DNA from 2 places in the Actinocorallia lasiicapitis genome. Region 2 is predicted to be linked to the other one. Evidence: predicted binding sites of a transcription regulator. Region 2 holds the regulator's gene; the other holds the start of a gene.
The links. Region 2 encodes LexA, which represses DNA repair genes until DNA is damaged. Its sites were predicted from a motif close to TCGAACANNTGTTCGA; they were not measured.
Positions count from the first base shown of each region.

Region 1 (6,650 bases), on a different contig from region 2:
CGAGCGCGTCAGTGTCGATCCCCCGGAAGTTCGCGTCTCGATTGGCCAGGGTGCGCATGGTCCCCATCGGCGCTCCTCACATAAGGACACCTCTCCTGACTTGTGTACCACAGGCGTTGCGCACACGTCTGCCACGAATGTCCTTCCGCAACCTCCCGACTTCTGTCACCAGCAAGAACTACGCTGGGCGACAGAATCGCCACGAACCCCCGGGAGCCCCCCATGCCGGTGGACAAAGACGACATTCACCCCCTGAAGCGCGCCTTCGCCGACGAACTCCGCCATTTGCGCGACGCGGCGGGGCTCTCGCAGCTCAAGCTGGGCGAAGCGCTCGGATGCACCGGCCAGTGGGTCGGGCAGGTGGAGAACGGTGAGAAGGATCCGTCGCTCTCCTTCGCGAGAGACCTTGACACCTTCTTCAAGCTGCCAGGTTCGTTCGAACGGCAATGCCTGCGACTCAGGGCCGCTCGGCGGGATGCCGTTCATCTTCCAGGTTTCCCCGCGTTCGCCGAACTCGAAGCCCAAGCGCGCCGCAGCCGCAGCTTCCACGGACATCTCGTTCCCGGCCCGCTCCAAACCGATGACTACGCGCGAGCCATCATGGAGCGGGGGCTGAAGCCCGAGGTGGTGGAGGCGCGCCTGGCCGCGCTCGACGAACGGCGCTCACTCCTCACCCGGGAAGCGCCACCTATCTCGTTTCTCTGGATCATTGATGAAGCGGTCCTGCGCCGCCCGGTCGGAGGCCGGAGAGTCATGGCCAGGCAATTGGACGCCTTGCTCGAATTCGTTGACGGCAGCCGTCACGAGCTGCGGGTTCAGCCATTCGACGTCGTCGCCTACGGCGGGATGCTCGGTTCGTTCTGGATCCTCACGCTTCCCGACCTGACCGAGGTCGTCTACCAGGAGGGGCCGGGAGTCGGTCAGGTGATCAGCTCACCGCTTGTTGTGGACGAGAACAAGATGCTGTTCGATCAAGTCATGTGTGAAGCAGCGCGTCGCGAAACCTCGCTGCAGATGATCAGTTGCGCGAGGGAGGCATTTTCATGACCCGAGAGCCCGAGTCCATCGCGGTCCGCTGGCGAAAGAGCAGCTACAGCGCGCAAGGCGGCGCGGACTGCGTTGAGGTGGCGGGATCGTCGGGGCGGGTGCTCGTGCGGGATTCGAAGAACCCGGCGGTCGGGATGCTGGCGTTGCGGCGGACCGCTTTCGCGGCGCTGGCCGAGGCCGTCCGGTAGGGAAGAGGGAAGTGCTGTGACGGACGGTCCGGAACTCTTCCGGGAGCGGACGCGGCCGCCGGTCTGGCTGACCGCGCTCCTCTCCGTCCTGCTGCTCGCGGTCCTGGTGCCGGTGCTGTGGGGCGTGTTCACCGAGGACGCACCCGGCCTCAGCAAGGCGCTGGCCACCGTGGTGAGCGTCGGTTCGCTGGCGGCGACGTTGTTCACCTACGGCTCCGTGTCCGTGCGCCGCACCGCCGTACGGATCGCGATCGTCCCTTTCTGGAAGAAGACGATCCCCCTCACCTCCGTGGCCCGCGCCGTCCGCACCACGGCCCGCCCCCTGGAGTTCGGCGGCTACGGCTACCGCATCAAACCCGGCAAACGCCGCGCCCTCATTCTCCGCCCAGGCCCCGCCATCCGCCTGGAAACCACCTCAGGCACCACCTACACCATCGGCACGTCCCAACCCGTAGAGTTCGCCGCTGCCCTCCGCAGGGCCGGAACCCCCGTCGACAGGGCCAACTGAACCCCCGCGCGAACGAAGAGGGCTCAAGCCAAGCCCATCGATCGGCGAGCCCGCCCCGCTCGCGCCCCCCCCAGCCAGGGAAAATCGCAGCATGGACGCCCGTATGCCACGCCGCTACCTCCCCGATGACGACCCGGCCATCACCGGAGAGGGCGTCCCCGACCAAATCCACGGGACGCCGCGCCCCGCCCACGGCACCATCTGGTACGGCGTCGCCGAACTAGCGGACGACCCCGACACCGCGACCTGGGAGGCAACCTGGGTCGACGACTTCCCCACCCCCGACACCACCGGAGCGACAACAGGCATCACCCGCTACGAGGGCCCCAAAACCAAGGTCCTCGCCTGGGTGGCCGCCCAGCCCGCCGCCGACAAAGTCCACCAGAACGACCGATGACCCTCCCCGTTCCGAGATCACCTGGGTCGAACTCGCCGTGCATCCGCCGCCCCCCGGCGATCCCTCGCCACGACGACCAGATCGATCTCGCCTTCGCCGTAGGCCCGGAGCAAGGCGCGTACCACCAGCCCGAACACGACTCCATCGTGGCTCGCCCGCCGCGCGGCGGCATCGTGCTCGCTCTGCCGATGCAACCAGAATTGGCGCGTCTGCACGAAGGCACGGCCGCTGCGGAACCCCGTTCCTTCACCGAGGTCGAGCAGACCCGCCCCGTAGAGCCGAGTCAGCGACTGTACGACCCATTGCACGGTGACGCGTTCCCTGCGCGCCCGCGACGCGGCCGGCCCGTACTCCACCATGACGCCCCAAGCTGTCGACCGGCCTGCCGTCACCATCAAGGCGACGCCCCGCCGTCGTCACCGCTCAGTACCCGGCGAATTCGGGGTGGCAGGAGAGCAGGAACGCGAACATCGGCGTCGCGTCACGGCTCAGGTAGAAGTCGGCCATGAGCGTGTTGAACTCCTGACGCCGACCTGCGGGAACACTGATGGCGTCGATCCCATGAGCCATCAGATGGCCGTTCATCATCGACCGGCCAGTGCGCTTGTTGCCGTCGAAATAGAACTGGCTGAGCGCGGCGAACAGAAAATAGGCGATCGCTCGCTCCGCGACGTCATCGATCTCTTCCAGCAACCACCCGACGCCCTCCGCGTGCAGTGCCTGTAGATTCCCGCCGCCCGGCTCGGTCGGCGGCGGCAGGTAGCGACCGCGCTCGCCCGAACTCACACCCGGCGTCAGGAGAACGGCCCCCTCACCGCGGAAAGCACCCGATTCGGGTGACTTGTCCCGCGTGGTGCTCGCGTGCAGGCGATCGGATACGGGCTTGTCCAGCGAGAACCTGTCGCCCGTGACGAGTTCGAGGAGCTCTCGGAAGGAGTCCGCGAGCGCCAGGACCTGCCGCTCGTCGCTGACCTTGCGGCCGCCGACCGTCACGCCGTCCATGAGGGTCTGCACTTCGGGATAGGTGAACGGATTGCCCTCCAACTGCGCGGCGTCCCAGACGAACTCCGGCATCGACCGCCGATACCACCAAGCGACCCGTTCCACGGAATGCGTGCCTATCGCGCGCAACGTCTCAGCGATGTTCGCCTGATCCCACCCGAACCCCAGTGGACTGTCCACGCGTCCCCTCAACGTAGGTGCGGTGCGCTACCCGGCTTGATCGCTGGTGAGGGCTTCGGTGAGGGATTCCTCGTCGCGGGCGATGTAGGCGCGGCCGTCGTCGGTGATGACGATCGGGCGTTGGAGGAGCGAGGGATGCGCGGCGAGCACCGCGATCCACGCGGCCCGGTCGCGGGGCGCGTTCTTCAGGTCGAGCTCCTTGGCGGCGGGCTCGGCCATCCGGGTGATGTCCCACGGCTCCACGCCCAGCTTGACCAGGACGGCCTCGATCTCCGCGGCGGTCGGAGCGTCCTCCAGGTAGCGGCGTTCGGTGTAGGCGACGCCCGCCTCGTCCAGAGCGGTCTTGGCGGTGCGCGACTTCGAGCACCGCGGGTTGTGCCAGATCTCCATACCGCCGACTCTAGCGAGCGGCACCGTCAGCCGACCTCGGCGGCGGTCCCCTCGGTGAGCCGCAGCAGCTCGTCATAGCTGGTCGGGAAAACAGTGTGGGGGTGGCCGGCCGCCGCCCACACGACGTCATGGCGGGCGAGCCACACATCGACCAGGGTCCGCAGCGGAGCCGGATGGCCGAGCGGCGCGACCCCGCCGATCGGCTGGCCCGTGGCCTCACGGACGAACTCCGGAGTGGCCCGCTTGACCTCGCTCGCCCCGACGATCGCCGCGACGAGCTGGGTGTCGACGCGGTGGGCGCCGCTCGTCAGGACCAGCAGAGGAACCCCGTCGGCGGCGAAGACGAGGCTGTTGGCGATCGCCCCGACCGGGCAGCCGAGCTGGTCGGCGGCCTCCTGCGCGGTCCGCGCCGAATCCGGCAGCTCCACGATCTTCCCGGACGCTCCGAGCTCGGCCAGCACCACGGCGACGGCCTCGGCGTTCACATGCATGAACCGACCCTAGCGCGCCGAGATCGCCACGAGGGAGGGGTTTTCGACCACCCCGATCGCTGTCCGGACAGCCGCCCGTACCTTCCCGACGCGGTTTTGTCAGACCCGTTTGTTCTACTCGTAGTACCCGGTTGAGCTGGGGCTGCGACACGTCGATCGAACACGTTGACGAATGAAGTGGCGTCAGGTTTACTGGGGACATGTCGAACCGGTGTTCGACATGGTGCGGGACTCGCGGCCCGCATCTCGGGCACAAAGGCGAGCTGGAGGCAGCGCAATCCGCCAACTCGCTCCGGCCCGGGCAGGGGGAGGGGAAGCCCTTTGCCCGGGTCGGTCACCCCGGGAGCGAACGCGAGGTTCGTCCCAGGTGGAGCCAGCCGGCCCCGCTTGGCCATAAGGAGGCCAGCTATGACCGTGCACCCCATGCCCCCCACCCCCACTCCCACCAGGCGCGCCGCCCCGACGGCACAGAGCGCGCTGCGCGTCTCCCGTCAGCTCCTCGCCGACGCCACCGACTCCACCCACCCCGGGGTCCGTTACGCCACCGCCCATGTCGCGGCGCTCCGCGCGGCCGCCGCCGTCCTGGCCGTCCGCGAATCCGCCCGGCAGACTCCGCGCCGAGGCAAGCCGCTGACGGCTTGGGCCCGGCTCACCGCCGCCGAACCCCTGCTCTCGGAGTGGGCCGCCTTCTTCGCCGCCGGAGCCGACAAGCGCGCCGCCGCCGAAGCCGGCCTCCCCAACGCCGTCACCCCCTCCGAGGCCGACGACCTCCTCCACGACGTGGGCATCTTCATCGCCCTCGTCGAGGACACCCTCGGCATCTCCACCCAGCAGTCCCTCCCTCTGACGGGTTGACCGCCCCGCCCGCCCTGGAGCCCTAGCCGAAGTCGGGTTCGAGGAGGGCGGCGAGGCGGCGGTAGCGGCTGACGGGGATGAGGTGGACGCCGTCGAAGGCGCCAGAGTCGCGGAGCGCCAGCACCTGGGCGTGCGCGGCGTGGACCCCGGCGTCCGGATCGGCGGCGACCGCGTCAACGAGGCAGGCGGGGATGGTGATGTCGGGGATCGCGGCGGCCAGGTTCGCGGCCATCGCGGGGCTCGCCAGAACCATGACCCCCGCGTAGACCTTGGCGGGCGTGGTGAGCGAGTCACGCCAGCGCAGCAGGGCGTCCAGGTCGTAGCCGACCTGCGCGAACACGAAGTCGGCGGACTGCTTGAACGACGGCAGCGGCCGCAGACCTGAGGCGACCCCCAGCCGGAACGGCGCGACGCCCGCGAACGCCGGATCCTCGGTGGCCGCACGCGCCTCCTCCAGCATCGTCCGGACGTTCAGATCGCCGGTCCTGTTCCCCGAAGTCGGCTTGTCGCCGTACACGAACAGGAACCGCTCCACGCCGTACGCGGCGGCCGTCAGCAGATCCCGCCGGAAGCCGAGCAGATTGCGGTCGCGCGAGTTCAGGCAGGCGATCCCCCGCGCCCCCATCGCCTGCACCTCGTGCGCCACCGCGACACTCGACACCGTCGCCCGCCCGATGTGGTTGTCAGGAATCAGAAACGACCCGGCGACCCCACTGAGCACACCGATCTGCTGCCGCACCCGCTTCAGATCGGGACGGGTAGGCGGCTCGATCTCACAAATGATCTCAAAGGACATCCACCCACGCTAACGAGCGCCGAAGCCCACCCCACGGGCCAATCCGAGGGCCAATCAGCGCCGTCCGCGAGAGGTGGGGTGGGTCAGCAGGTGGAGTGAAAGAGGCCGCCGACGCGGGTGGTCGCGATGAGCGAGTTGTAGAGGGCGACCGCGGCACGCGTCTCGAGGTGATGGAAGGGGACTTCGGCGTCTTCGAGCAGGGCGAAGGTCTCGGGCATGGTCTGGAGGACCTCGTCCATGCCCTTGGACAGGACGACCGTTTCAGCGCCCAGGTCAAGGAGCGCCTGGACCTCGGCTGGTGTGATGCCGGGGGAATGGCGGGTGCCGTGCACGGCCCAGTCCCAAGAGTGGCCGCCGCCCGGGTAGAGGACGAGGTCCTTAGCGGGTGGAAGGCCCGCGGCCTCCAGGCGCCCCCAGGACAGATGGGTGATTTCAGGCGAGTCCATGGTCGCCGAGCCTAAGTGAAGTCCGGCTCTCCGGGAGCGGCAGGCTGCGCAACGAGCGGGGAGATGGCGTCGCGGGCCATCCGAGGGCCAATCCAGGCTGTTGGGAGGGGTGGGGTTTAGGGTGGTTTGGGGGTTTTGTCTCTAGGGTCGTGTCATGGACATCCAGAAGATTCTCGGCTATGCCAACGATCCCAAGGTCCAGCAGATGATGAAGTCGGTCGTCGCGAACGGCAGTGTGCAGGACCTGCTGTCCAAACTCGGCGGCAGCGGGCTGCAGAACCAGGTCAACTCGTGGATCGGCAAGGGCGAGAACGAGCCGATCACCGCGCAGCAGGTCGAGAGCGCGCTCG
Region 1 covers NZ_BAAGZI010000161.1:4,383-11,032, forward strand. The annotation lists gene ACYVE7_RS18605 (hypothetical protein) at 1-67, opposite strand, end outside; gene ACYVE7_RS18610 (helix-turn-helix domain-containing protein) at 223-1,047, shown strand; gene ACYVE7_RS18615 (DUF397 domain-containing protein) at 1,044-1,235, shown strand; gene ACYVE7_RS18620 (hypothetical protein) at 1,252-1,743, shown strand; gene ACYVE7_RS18625 (hypothetical protein) at 1,835-2,140, shown strand; gene ACYVE7_RS18630 (hypothetical protein) at 2,158-2,499, opposite strand; gene ACYVE7_RS18635 (Fic family protein) at 2,564-3,322, opposite strand; gene ACYVE7_RS18640 (ArsC/Spx/MgsR family protein) at 3,350-3,712, opposite strand; gene ACYVE7_RS18645 (YbaK/EbsC family protein) at 3,739-4,203, opposite strand; gene ACYVE7_RS18650 (SAV_6107 family HEPN domain-containing protein) at 4,612-5,058, shown strand; gene ACYVE7_RS18655 (methylenetetrahydrofolate reductase) at 5,081-5,854, opposite strand; gene ACYVE7_RS18660 (MTH938/NDUFAF3 family protein) at 5,938-6,300, opposite strand; gene ACYVE7_RS18665 (YidB family protein) at 6,455-6,650, shown strand, end outside.
Region 1: a site for LexA is predicted at 4,407-4,422, ahead of ACYVE7_RS18650 (SAV_6107 family HEPN domain-containing protein). Genes of this name have one in related genera too.

Region 2 (11,420 bases):
CGGACACGATGTCCTTGCCGCCCAGGTCCATGTCGAAGCCGGCGTCGCGCAGGGCGCGGATCTTGTCCTCTTCCCGCGCCTTGGTCTGGATGAACTCGGCGATGTCGGGGTGGTCGACGTCCAGGACGACCATCTTGGCCGCGCGGCGGGTCGCGCCGCCCGACTTGATGGTTCCGGCGGAGGCGTCGGCGCCGCGCATGAACGAGACGGGGCCGCTGGCGGTGCCGCCGGAGGACAGCAGTTCCTTGGACGAGCGGATGCGCGAGAGGTTGACCCCCGAGCCCGAGCCGCCCTTGAAGATCACGCCCTCTTCCTTGTACCACTCCAGGATCGACTCCATCTGGTCGTCCACGGAGAGGATGAAGCAGGCGCTGACCTGCTGCGGCGACTTCGTGCCGACGTTGAACCAGACCGGCGAGTTGAAGCTGAACACCTGGTGGGCGAGCGCGTACTTCAGTTCGTGCTCGAAGATCTCGGCGTCCTCGTCGGAGGCGAAGTAGCCCTGCTCCACCCCGGTGCGGGTGTAGACGTCGACGACGCGGTCGATGAGCTGCTTGAGCGAGACCTCGCGCTGCGCGGTGCCGACGGCGCCGCGGAAGTACTTGGTGGTGACGATGTTGGCGGCGTTGACCGACCAGAAGGCGGGGAACTCGACGCCCCGCTGCTCGAAGTTGACGGACCCGTCGCGCCAGTTGGTCATGACGACGTCACGACGCTCCCAGCTGATCTCGTCATAGGGGTGCACGCCGGGCTTGGTGAAGATCCGCTGCATCTTCAGACCCTTGCGGCGCGCCTTGCCCCGAGCCGGCCCGCTGACCGTCTCCGTCATAGTTCTTCCCCCAGCTCTCAACACATGGCTGATAACGCCCGGACGACCGCGTGGCCGGGCGACCACACGTTCGGGGCGTTTCGGTTCTTGGTTGCTCGTGTCGGTTACAGCGTTCGCGCCGGCTTCCTCATTCCGGCTCGGACGCCACCCTCCGCAGGGCGTCGATCTCCTTCTCGAAGTCCTCGAGCGACTCGAACCCCCGGTAGACGGAGGCGAATCGCAGGTAGGCGACTTCGTCCAGCTCCTGCAAAGGTCCCAGGATCGCCAGTCCGATCTCGTGGGACTGGATCTCGGCGGCTCCGGTCGCCCGGATGGCCTCCTCGACCTTCTGGCCCAGCAGGGCCAGCGCATCCTCGTCGGCCGGGCGGCCCTGACAGGCCCTGCGCACCCCGGCGATGATCTTCTCCCGGAGGAACGGCTCGGTGACCCCGCTGCGCTTGGCCACCATCTGGAGCACGCTCTCCTGAGTGGTGAATCGTTTGCCGCACTCCGGGCACGAGCGGCGGCGCCGGATGGCGGCCCCGTCCTCGGTCGAGCGGCTGTCGATGACCCGGCTGTCGGTGTTGCGGCAGAACGGACAGTGCATCTTCCTTCTCCTGCCTTCCGACAACACAACCTGTGGCGAACTACATCTCTGTAACTACTAGATGTTGTGGTCTAAACCTAGAGCTCCGCCACCCGCTACGCAAGCCGAACCGGCCTTCCCCGCAATAGAGCCTTGTCACACCGGGGCCGTCCGGCGTGTCGCGGGATTCTCAGGGCAGAATCAGCTCCTGACCAGGCTCGATGATCACCCCGGGCAGTCCGTTGAGCTTGATGATCCGCTCGATCACCAGCCGCGGATCCGCATGGGGCTCGGCGCTCGACGCGATGCTCCACAGCGTGTCACCGGGCTCGACCACGACGGTCCCCGAACGGCCCTCGCCGCCGCCGGCGAACGCCACCCGTCCGCCCGCACCGAGCCCGAGCACGACGAACACCGCGAACCCCACCACGACGACCCGCCCCCGCCGGGTGAGCCTGACCGGCTGCCGCTCCCCCATCACGCCACCTCTTCGAATAGCTATTCGATAGAACAGATGTACGATGTTCTAGCGCATGGGAGCCGTAAAACGCCAGCACCAATCTCGAACAATTGTTTGATCATTGGTCGCCGAGGCGATAACGTTCTGTGTGCACGAGACACCACCCCAATCGCTGTACACAACGAGACAGGAGGCGAAGGCGCCATGAGCAAGGTCTCGGAGACGCCCGACGGACCCCTGGACGAGAGCGGTCTCACCCAGCGCCAGCGGATGGTGCTCGAGGTGATCCGGGACTCCGTCCAGCGGCGGGGTTACCCGCCGTCGATGCGGGAGATCGGCGAGGCCGTCGGGCTGACCAGCACGTCCAGCGTTTCGCACCAGCTGCGCACGCTGCAGCGCAAGGGCTACCTCCGGCGCGACGCGAACCGTCCGCGCGCCGTGGAGGTGCGCGGCCCCGGCGGCGCCCGTCCCGTGGTCACGGACGACGAGTACAGCGAGGGCCCGACCCCCGCGTTCGTGCCGCTGGTCGGCCGGATCGCCGCGGGCGGCCCGATCCTCGCCGAGGAGTCGGTCGAGGACATCTTCACCCTGCCCAAGCAGCTGGTCGGCGAGGGCGAGCACTACCTGCTGAAGGTCCAGGGCGACTCGATGATCGAGGCCGCCATCGCCGACGGCGACTGGGTCGTGGTCCGGCAGCAGCCCGACGCCGACAACGGCGACATCGTCGCCGCGATGATCGACGGCGAGGCCACGGTCAAGACCTTCAAGCGCAAGGACGGCCATGTCTGGCTGATCCCGCAGAACTCGGCCTACGAGCCCATCCCCGGCGACTCCTCCAGCGTGCTGGGCAAGGTCGTCGCGGTGCTGCGCAAGATCTGAGCGACACCCAGCGGCGGAACGTAGCCGGGCCCCCGCGATCACCGATCGCGGGGGCCCGGGCGTTTCCCGGCTAGCTGACCACCACCCCGTCGAACGTGGTGGTGGAGGTCTTGCCGTTGTCGTGGGCGCAGGAGAACAACCCGATGGTCGCGGCGCCCGTGACGGTGGCCGTGCCGACGAGGGTCCAGGTCTCCCCGTCAGCCGACCGGTAGGCCGACACCACGGAGCCCGACCGGGTCAGCCGCACCCAGACGGGGGCTGTGGCCGCTCCCCCGCCCACGTTCGTGTTGAAGCCCGTCTGCAGGTTGAGCCCGTTCTCCGGGGTGAGCATCAGCGCGGCGTACGCCGAGCCCGCCGTCGTCGACTGCTTGATCATGACGCCGGCCTTGCCCCAGGGCGAGGTGTTCTCCTGGGTGACGATCCTGGCCACGATGCTGCCGTCGCCCGGCAGCGACCGGTAGGCGTAGTGGAACTGGTCGGCGGTGCCCCAGATGTCCGCTCCGCCGCCGGTGACGACGTAGGTGCGGCCGTCCAGATAGGCGTTGCCGGCCAGGCCGACCGGGCCGACGTCCTGGTGCGCCCACCCGGCGGGCAGGCCGCTGGCGGGCCGTGGAGCCACGCTGACGTCGGTGAAGGTGGCCGTGGAGAGGCTGCCGTTGTCGTGCGAGGTGACGAACACGCCCGCTCTGGCCCCCGCGGCCAGGGTCCTGGTCACCGAGCCGACCCTGGTCCAGGTGACGCCGTCGGGCGACTCCCAGCCGGTGAAGGTGTCCCCCGCCCTGACGAGCTTCAGCCAGACGTCCGCGGTGGGCGTTGTGCTGCCCGCCGCGTCGAACAGCCCGTTGTTGGCCTGGAGGTGGACGCCGTGGCCGGTGGATCTGGACAGGGTGACGTACGGCGACAGCGAGGTGGCCGCGCTCTTGATCACGATCCCGGCCTTGGCCCATTCTGGGTCGCCGCCGGTCTGCCCGGTGAGATGCGCGACCACGGTGCCGTCGCCGGACAGCGACTGGTGCACGTATCTGGCCTGGTCGACGTCGTTCCACACGTCGCCGCCCGAGCCGGTGGCGGTGATCAGGGAGCCGCTCACCGAGGAGTCGCCGGCGAGGGCGGGCCCGCCGATGTCCTCCTGCACCCACTGGGTGTCGGTGGTGACGCTGACCTGGTCGAAGACCCCGGTGCCGAGCGTCCCGCCGTTGTGGGAGCAGACGAACAGCCCCACGGTGGCCGAGGTGCCGAGCGCGACGGTCGCGGTGCCCCGCTGGGTCCAGGCCGTCCCGTCGGGCGAGGTGAAGGCCGTGACGGTGGTGTCGCGCCGCACGAGCCTCAGCCAGACGGGCCCGGTGGCCGTTCCCGCGCCGGTGGACTGGTTGAAGTTCCACTGGAGCGCCTGGCCGTGGCCCGGCGTGGTCATCAGCGCCGCGTACGGCGCTCCGGTCGCGGTCCCCGCCTTCACCATGACACCGGCCTTGGCCCAGTCGGAGGTGTTGGTCTGCGACGCCACCCGAGTGGTGATCGTGCCGTCGCCTGCGAGAGGCTGCCACAGATAGGACGCCTGATCGGCGGTGCCCCAGATGTCGCTGCCCGCGCCCTTCACGGTGAACGAGCCGTTGGTGTAGGTGGCCGAGCCCGCGGGGACGGCCCCTCCGAGGTCGACCCGCTGCCAGGGCGAGGGCGGCGCGCCGGCCGACCCATCGCCGACCACGGACACGTTGTCGAAGGTGGCCGTGTCGGGCAGGTTCAGCTCGTGCGCCGACACGAACAGCCCGACCTTGACGTTGGCCGCCATGGACAGGGTCGTGGTGCCGATGGGGGTCCAGGCGACCCCGTCCGGCGACTTGTAGGCGGTGAACAGGTTGCCGGTGCGGGTCAGCTTCATCCAGCCGTTGGGGAAGGTGTAGGCGTTCTCGCCCGAGTCCCCGGTGAAGTTGAACTGGAAGTGCATGCCGTGGGCCGGCGTGGCGGCGACCGCGGCGTACTTGGCGCCCTCAGTGGCCGTCTCCTTGATCATGATGCCGGCCTTGGCCCAGCCGGCGGTGTTCGTCTGCGACGTCAGCCTGGCGATGATCGATCCATCGCCGTTGAGCGGCTGGTGGACGAAGCGGAACTCGTCGGTGTCGCCCCAGATGTCGTTGCCGTGGCCGGTGACGGTGAAGGTGCCGGCGTTGTAGGAGGTCGAGCCCTGTTGGGTGCGCGCGCCGATGTCGGTGCTGGTCCAGGGCGCGGGCGGCTGGGTGACCTCGGTGTAGGCGACCGTGTAGGCGGTGTCGGCGGCCGGGGTGCGGACGGTGTGGGTGGCCGTGCCGCCGTCGCTCCACGAGCCGAACACGTACGGCGTGCCGCCGATCGTCTGGGACGGCGCGCCGAGCACCCGGTCCACGCCGACGACGGCCTGCTCGGTGTGGGCGCCGGTGAAGGGAATGCCGTCGATCGTGTACTTCGCGCCCGCCGGGGTGGCGTTGAAGGTCAGCGTGACGAGGTTCGGCTTCACGTCGACCGAGGAGGTGTGGGTGAGGCCGCCCGCGTCGGTGACGGTCAGCTTGATCTCGTACCAGGTGGTGTCCAGGTTGTCGGCGTTCCGCGGGATCGTGAAGGTGCCGTTCTTGACGCCGTTGACCGGGCCGAGGAACGGATGGATGTGGTCGGCGTGGTGGAAGATCACTGACCAGGAGTAGGCGCTCGCCGGGAGGGTGCCGTCCTCGGGGTCGGTGCCGGTGGCCGAGTAGGAGATGACGTCGCCGGCGTTGTACTTGGCCTCGTCGACCGGTGAGGTGATCGTTCCGGTCGGTCTTCGGTTGCCGACCGTGACGGGCACCGTCGCCGTCCCGGTCTTGGCGCCGTCGCTGACCGTCAGGGTGACGGGGAACGAGCCGGTCGCGGTGAAGGTGTGCGACGGGTTCGGCTCGGTGGAGGTGGAGCCGTCCTTGAAGTCCCAGAGGTAGGTCAGCGGGGTGCCGTCCGGGTCGGCGGAGCCGGCCGAGGAGAAGGCGACGGCCAGCGGCGCGAGCCCGTCGGACGGGGTCGCGGCGGCGTTCGCGACCGGCGCGCGGTTCCCGCCGGACAGCGAGATCTTGAACAGCTCGCCGGGGAAGATGTTCAGCTGGTAGAGGTTGCCGTCGGGCCCGACGGCCAGCTTCACCGGGGTCCCGGCGTCGAGATCGAAATCGTGTTCCTCGATCACGCTCGAGTATTCATGATCCATTTCCAGGTATTTAATGAACCCGAGCGTGTAGTCGGCGTAGAACACGACATGTTGCTGGAATTCGCTCGGGAAAGTGGTTCCCGTATAGACCGCGACGCTGGTGATGGATCCGGCGTTCGCCGGCGGCGCGGTGTGCGGGTAGGCGAAGACGGGATCGATGAATCCGCAGCCCGCGCAGGGCCCTTCGGCCTCGGCCCACCCGTAGTTGCCGCCCTTGGTGACGAGATCCAGCTCCTCGTAGTTCGACCCGCCGACGTCCCCGGCCAGGATCTTCCCGGCGTTCGGCCCGTCCGGCACGATGTCGAACCGGAACGGGTTGCGCAGCCCGTAGGCCCAGATGGCCGGCTTCGCCCCCGGAGTGCCCACGAAGGGGTTGTCCGCGGGGACCGTACCGTCGGGGTTGATCCGCAGGATCTTGCCGTGGATCGAGTTGAGGTTCTGGGAGTTCGGGTTGTAAAGGTTCATCCCGAGGCCCCAGTAGAGCTTGCCGTCGGGCCCGAACCGCACCTCGCCGCCGTGGTGGAAGACCTGCGCGACCTGGTCGGACTTGAGCAGTACCAGCTCGGAGGCGGCGCTGATCGTGTCGCCGGTGACGGTGAACCGGCTGAGCCGGTCGTAGTTGTCGGCGTGCGTGTAGGCGGCGTAGACGTAGCCGTTGGTCGCGAACGCCGGGTCGATCTCCAACCCGAGCAGACCGCGCTCGTCGGCCGCCCAGGTGCTCAGCGTGACCATCGGCGCGGTCTGGAGCGCCCCGTTCTTGTAGAGCCTGATGGCGCCGTGCTGCTCGGCGATCAGGATCCGGCCGTCAGGGGTGAACCGGAAGTCCGTCGGGGTGTCGAGCCCGGTGGCGACGGTCGCCTTGTCGAACTCGGCGGGGGGCGCGGCCCCTGCGGGCCGCGCCAGGACGACGACCGTCGTCAGGGTGAGCAGGATCGGCAGCAGAAAGGAAAACAGACGTCTCATGGAGCGGGGACCGGGTCTCTCGCGGGGAGGGGTTCGGGTTCGTGGTCGACGAGACCGTGCTCGGTGAGTTCCCAGAAGTGCCGCTTGCTCGGCCGGATCAGCTGGATGACCGCCTTGTAGGCGGCGACGCTCATCAGCCCCCAGTAGAGAGGGATGGTCAGCATGGCGCGGACGGCCCGGTGCAGGCCACGCTCCATGCAGCCGGTCATCATGCAGTACATCATCATGAAGTTGCCGATGATCATCGTGGTCACGCCGGCGTAGAGCGTCGCGGTGGGGAACAGCACCTCGACGTACTGGGTGCCCGTGGTCAGGTACAGCAGAGCCATCGCCCAGAAGATCGGGTTCACCAGCACGGTGAAGATCGAGAACCCGAAGGTCAGATGGAAGGCGATGAACCGGCGCAGCCCCAGCTCGCGGTAGAGCCGCCACGGATGGCGCGTGTGCACGAGCCAGGTCTGGATGTACCCCTTGATCCAGCGGCTGCGCTGCCGGATCCAGTTGCCGAGGCGGCTGTTGGCCTCCTCCTCGGTCACCGAGACCATCATCCGGACGTCCCAGCCACGGCGGGCGATCCGGATCCCGAGGTCGGCGTCCTCGGTGACGTTGAACGGGTCCCACGCGCCGAGCTGGCGGAGGGCGTCGGTGCGGAAGTGGTTGCTGGTGCCGCCGAGCGGGATCGGCATCCGGTAGCGGTCGAGACCGCGCAGCGACAGGCTGAAGTTCGTGGCGTACTCGGCGGCGAAGCACCGCGTCAGCCAGTTGGTCCAGGGGTTGAAATACTGCAGCTCGGCCTGGACGCACACCACCCGGTCCGGCAGCCGCCGGAACGCCAGGACGGCCTTGCGCAGCTGGTCGGGGTCGGGCCGGTCCTCCGCGTCGTAGATCACGCAGAACTCGCCGCGGGCGACCGTCAGGCCAACGTTGCAGGCCTTGGGCTTGGTCCGCGGCTGCGACGGCGGGATCACCACGACCTCGAACTGCGGCGGCAGGTCGGGCAGCGCGTTCCTGGTCTCGTCGTCGTCCTCCTCGACGAGCAGCAGCACCTGCATCTTGTCCGCCGGGTAGTCCATCCGCGACAGCCGGCCGATCAGATGGTGCATCACCTCGGCCTCGCGGTAGAGCGGCACGAGGATGGTGTAGACGGGCAGCGCGTGCTCGGGGATCGCTCGTACCTCCTCCTCGAAGAACCGCAGCACCGGAGCGCCCCAGGCACGCGTCACCATCGCCAGCTTGAACCCGATGACGAGCACGTACACGATGGTCACGAAGGCGACGAACCCCTGCCCGAGGGTCTTGAGCGCTTCCACGTCGCCGGCCGACAGACGCCAGCCGATCCAGCCGCAGAGCAGGACCAGCAAGGCCCCGCCGAAGACGGCCTGGCCGCCGCTGAGCAGGCGCCGGGCGCTCAGGTCGTCCGGGATCTCCTCGATCTTCATTTGTCCTTCTCGCGGTAGATCTGCTGGTAGGGGTCGGAGAACACGAGGTCGTAGTCGAGCCGGAGCTTCTCGCCGCCGCACAGCGACAGGCAGACCGTGTCCTGCGCGCCCGGCTTGGTCCGCACGTAGATCCAGCGGATGTGATGGGCCAGCGGGTCGGCCAGCGACTTCTCCCAGACCTGGTAGGACGCCTCGTAGACGATGTCGCTGGTCGGCACTCGGGACTGGAACACCGCGACCTCGTTGCCGAAGTTCTCCCAGAGCACCAGGCCGCCGTCGTAGTTCTCGCGCAGCCACCGGGAGGCGGCCTCGGTGCGCTGGTTGTCGCCGCCCTTCTGGAAGGAGACGGCCTCGGCCAGCGCGGCCGTGCCCGGCAGGAACAGCACGGAGGCCGCGGCCGCGACGGCCAGGGCCGCCCGCGCGGCCTTCGCCTTCAGCAGGGTCGCCAGATAACCAGCGAACACCGATGCCGCCAGGACCATGATCAGGCCGAACCGCACGTTGTAGGAGTCGCCCTGGATCTCCTCGACGTGCAGCGGGCGCTGGCCCGAGTAGAGCGCGTAGACGAAGAACGGCAGGAACACCAGCAGCGTGTACGGCGCGACCCGGGAGACCCGGAAGCCGTTGCGCCACGCGTAGAGCGCGAGCCCGGCGAGCGCCAGCCCGATCCCGACGTAGCCGATCTCGTCGCGCACCGCGATGAGGTAGGTCTGGACCGACGCCTGGAGGTCGCCGATCGTCTTGTCGGCGGCCGACACCCACAGCGACGGCTTGGCGTACTCGCCGCTCTGCCAGTACAGCGGATCCCTGAAGATCACAGCGTTCCAGCCCAGCCAGACGAAGATGCCCGCGTAGCCGACGACGCCGAAGAACAGCACGTGCGACTCGGTCGGCGAGTATCCACGATGCTTGCGCAGCGCGGCGTACGCGACGACGGCCGTCACCGCCAGGCAGAGCACCCAGCCCTCATAACGGGTCAGGGTGGCCGCCGCCATCGCCAGTGAGGCCAGCGCCAGCTGCGCGTAGCCGCCGTGCCGGCACCACTCCTGCAGGTGGTAGACCGTCGCGGCGAGGCAGGCGAACAGCAGGGTCTCGGTCATGGGCGTGCTCTGCAGGTAGAGCACGTTGGCGTTGGCCATGAACATGGCGGCCGCCGCCACTCCGGCGAACTTGCTGCCGCCCATCTCCTTGGCGATGCCGTACAGGTATCTGGCCGTCACGACGTAGGACGCCATCGAGACCAGGGAGCCTGCCGTACCCGACTGGTAGAGGTCCTCCATCCAGACGAACGGCAGGGTGAGCAGGTGCGGCAGCGGCAGCCAGACCCCGCCGAGCTGGGCGGCGCCCGCCGTCGGGCTGAACAGCACCCGGCGCGAGATCATGAGATGCGAGAGCGCGTCGCTATAGGCGAGGATCGTGCCCTGCCGCAGATAGTGCGCGAACGCGATGCCCGACAGGAGCGTCGCGACGAGCACCACGGCGGTGGCCGCCCGGTCCTTCGGGCTGAGCAGCCGTCTGGTGCGGCGCCAGCGGTGGCCGTCGCGGACCAGGTCCCGGTAGACCCCGGCCAGGCTGAGCAGGGAGCGCAGGATCACCTTCGGAGAGGCACCCGTCGGGCTGCCGTGCAGCCGCGGGTGGTGCTCGACGGGGTGCTCCACGATCCTGGTCCGGCCGGTGGAGATCCTTGACAGCAGCTCGGGGGAGATCGCGGCGGCCTCGCCGTTCAGCTCCACCCCGTCGAGCAGGTTCCGGTCGATGAGCTTGTAGGCGCAGTCGATGTCGCGGGTCCTGGTGCGCAGGGTGACCCGGCACAGGGTCTTCCAGAGCTTGGCGTTGATCACGCGGATCAGCGGGTCCGCCCGTTCCCGCCTGTAGCCGATCACGGCGTCCGCGCGCTCGGCCCGCCGCACGTCGAGGAACTCGGGGAGCGGGGCCGCCTTGAACTGGCCGTCGGAGTCGGTGAGCAGGATCCACCGCAGGTCCGTGCGGTCGAGCGCGGCGGCGATGCCGGCTCGCACGGCCGCACCGTAGCCCTGGTTGGGCCACTGCCGGACGGCCACGACCCGGCCGCCGGTCTCGACCGCGAGCCGGTCGATGACGTCGCCGGTCGCGTCGTGACTGCCGTCGTCGACCACGACGACCCGGTGCTCGATGCCGGCCGCCTCGAGGGTGTCGAGAAAGTCGCGGACGGTCGTCTCGACGTTCTCCTCCTCGTTGTAGGCCGGCATCACGACAGTGACCCCGTCGGTAATGGTGCGGAGTTCCGGTGGGAGTTCCAGCCGAATAGTCATACCGAGACTCCCTTGGACTTTTCGCCCCTTTCGATCTTGATTACCGTTCGGTAGCGATTGCGGAAGAGGATCCGGTCACAGAGCAGGAATGTGAAGAACATCCCGCAGACCACCCCGAGGGCGGCCGCGACCGGCGGGAACAGGAAGCGATAACTCACCGTGAAAACCGTGGAATTCACGGCCAGGGAGAGCAACGCCACGGCGTTGTAGGCAGGCAGGCTCAGCCGGGCGCGACTCCGATCGCCCCAGGTGAACCTGCTGCTCAGCAGGTAGTTGAGCTGCGCCGAACACAGGAAGCCGATCGCGTTCGCGACCGGCTCGAACATGCCCGCCCAGGTGAGGGCGGTGAGGATGGCCGCCTGCACGGCGAAGCAGAACGCTCCCACCACGCAGAACACAAGACCGCGCCGACGTGCGAACACGTCGGCGGGATGAACCCCCGTCAACGAAGACCTCCGGCTCTTCGAAAACCCACGGATGCGCGCTTGCCCCAGCGGCGCATCCACAGGAAAACCCATAAAGGTTAACGAATGCCAGATTTTTCATTTCACGGCTGTTTCCGCAGCCCCCATGGCCACTACAGGACAAATAGAAGCGCCGCGAATATCATTCGCAGCGCTTGTGCTGCCCTTTGTCCGGATCGGGTCAGGCGGCCCAGCCCAGGTCCCTGATCTCCCGGTTCGCGTCCTTGAGATCCTTCGCGTTGTCGATGCCGCGCCAGTAGCCGTCGATCTCGTGGGCGCCGAGGCGGCCTTCTTCAGCCAGCCACGGGAAGGTGGCGGTCTCGTGGTC
Region 2 covers NZ_BAAGZI010000038.1:3,292-14,711, forward strand. The annotation lists gene ACYVE7_RS07270 (vitamin B12-dependent ribonucleotide reductase) at 1-829, opposite strand, end outside; gene nrdR (transcriptional regulator NrdR) at 957-1,415, opposite strand; gene ACYVE7_RS07280 (LysM peptidoglycan-binding domain-containing protein) at 1,585-1,872, opposite strand; gene lexA (transcriptional repressor LexA) at 2,059-2,733, shown strand; gene ACYVE7_RS07290 (PQQ-dependent sugar dehydrogenase) at 2,804-6,898, opposite strand; gene ACYVE7_RS07295 (glycosyltransferase family 2 protein) at 6,895-8,337, opposite strand; gene ACYVE7_RS07300 (glycosyltransferase family 2 protein) at 8,334-10,628, opposite strand; gene ACYVE7_RS07305 (GtrA family protein) at 10,625-11,134, opposite strand; gene ACYVE7_RS07310 (nucleotidyltransferase family protein) at 11,274-11,420, opposite strand, start outside.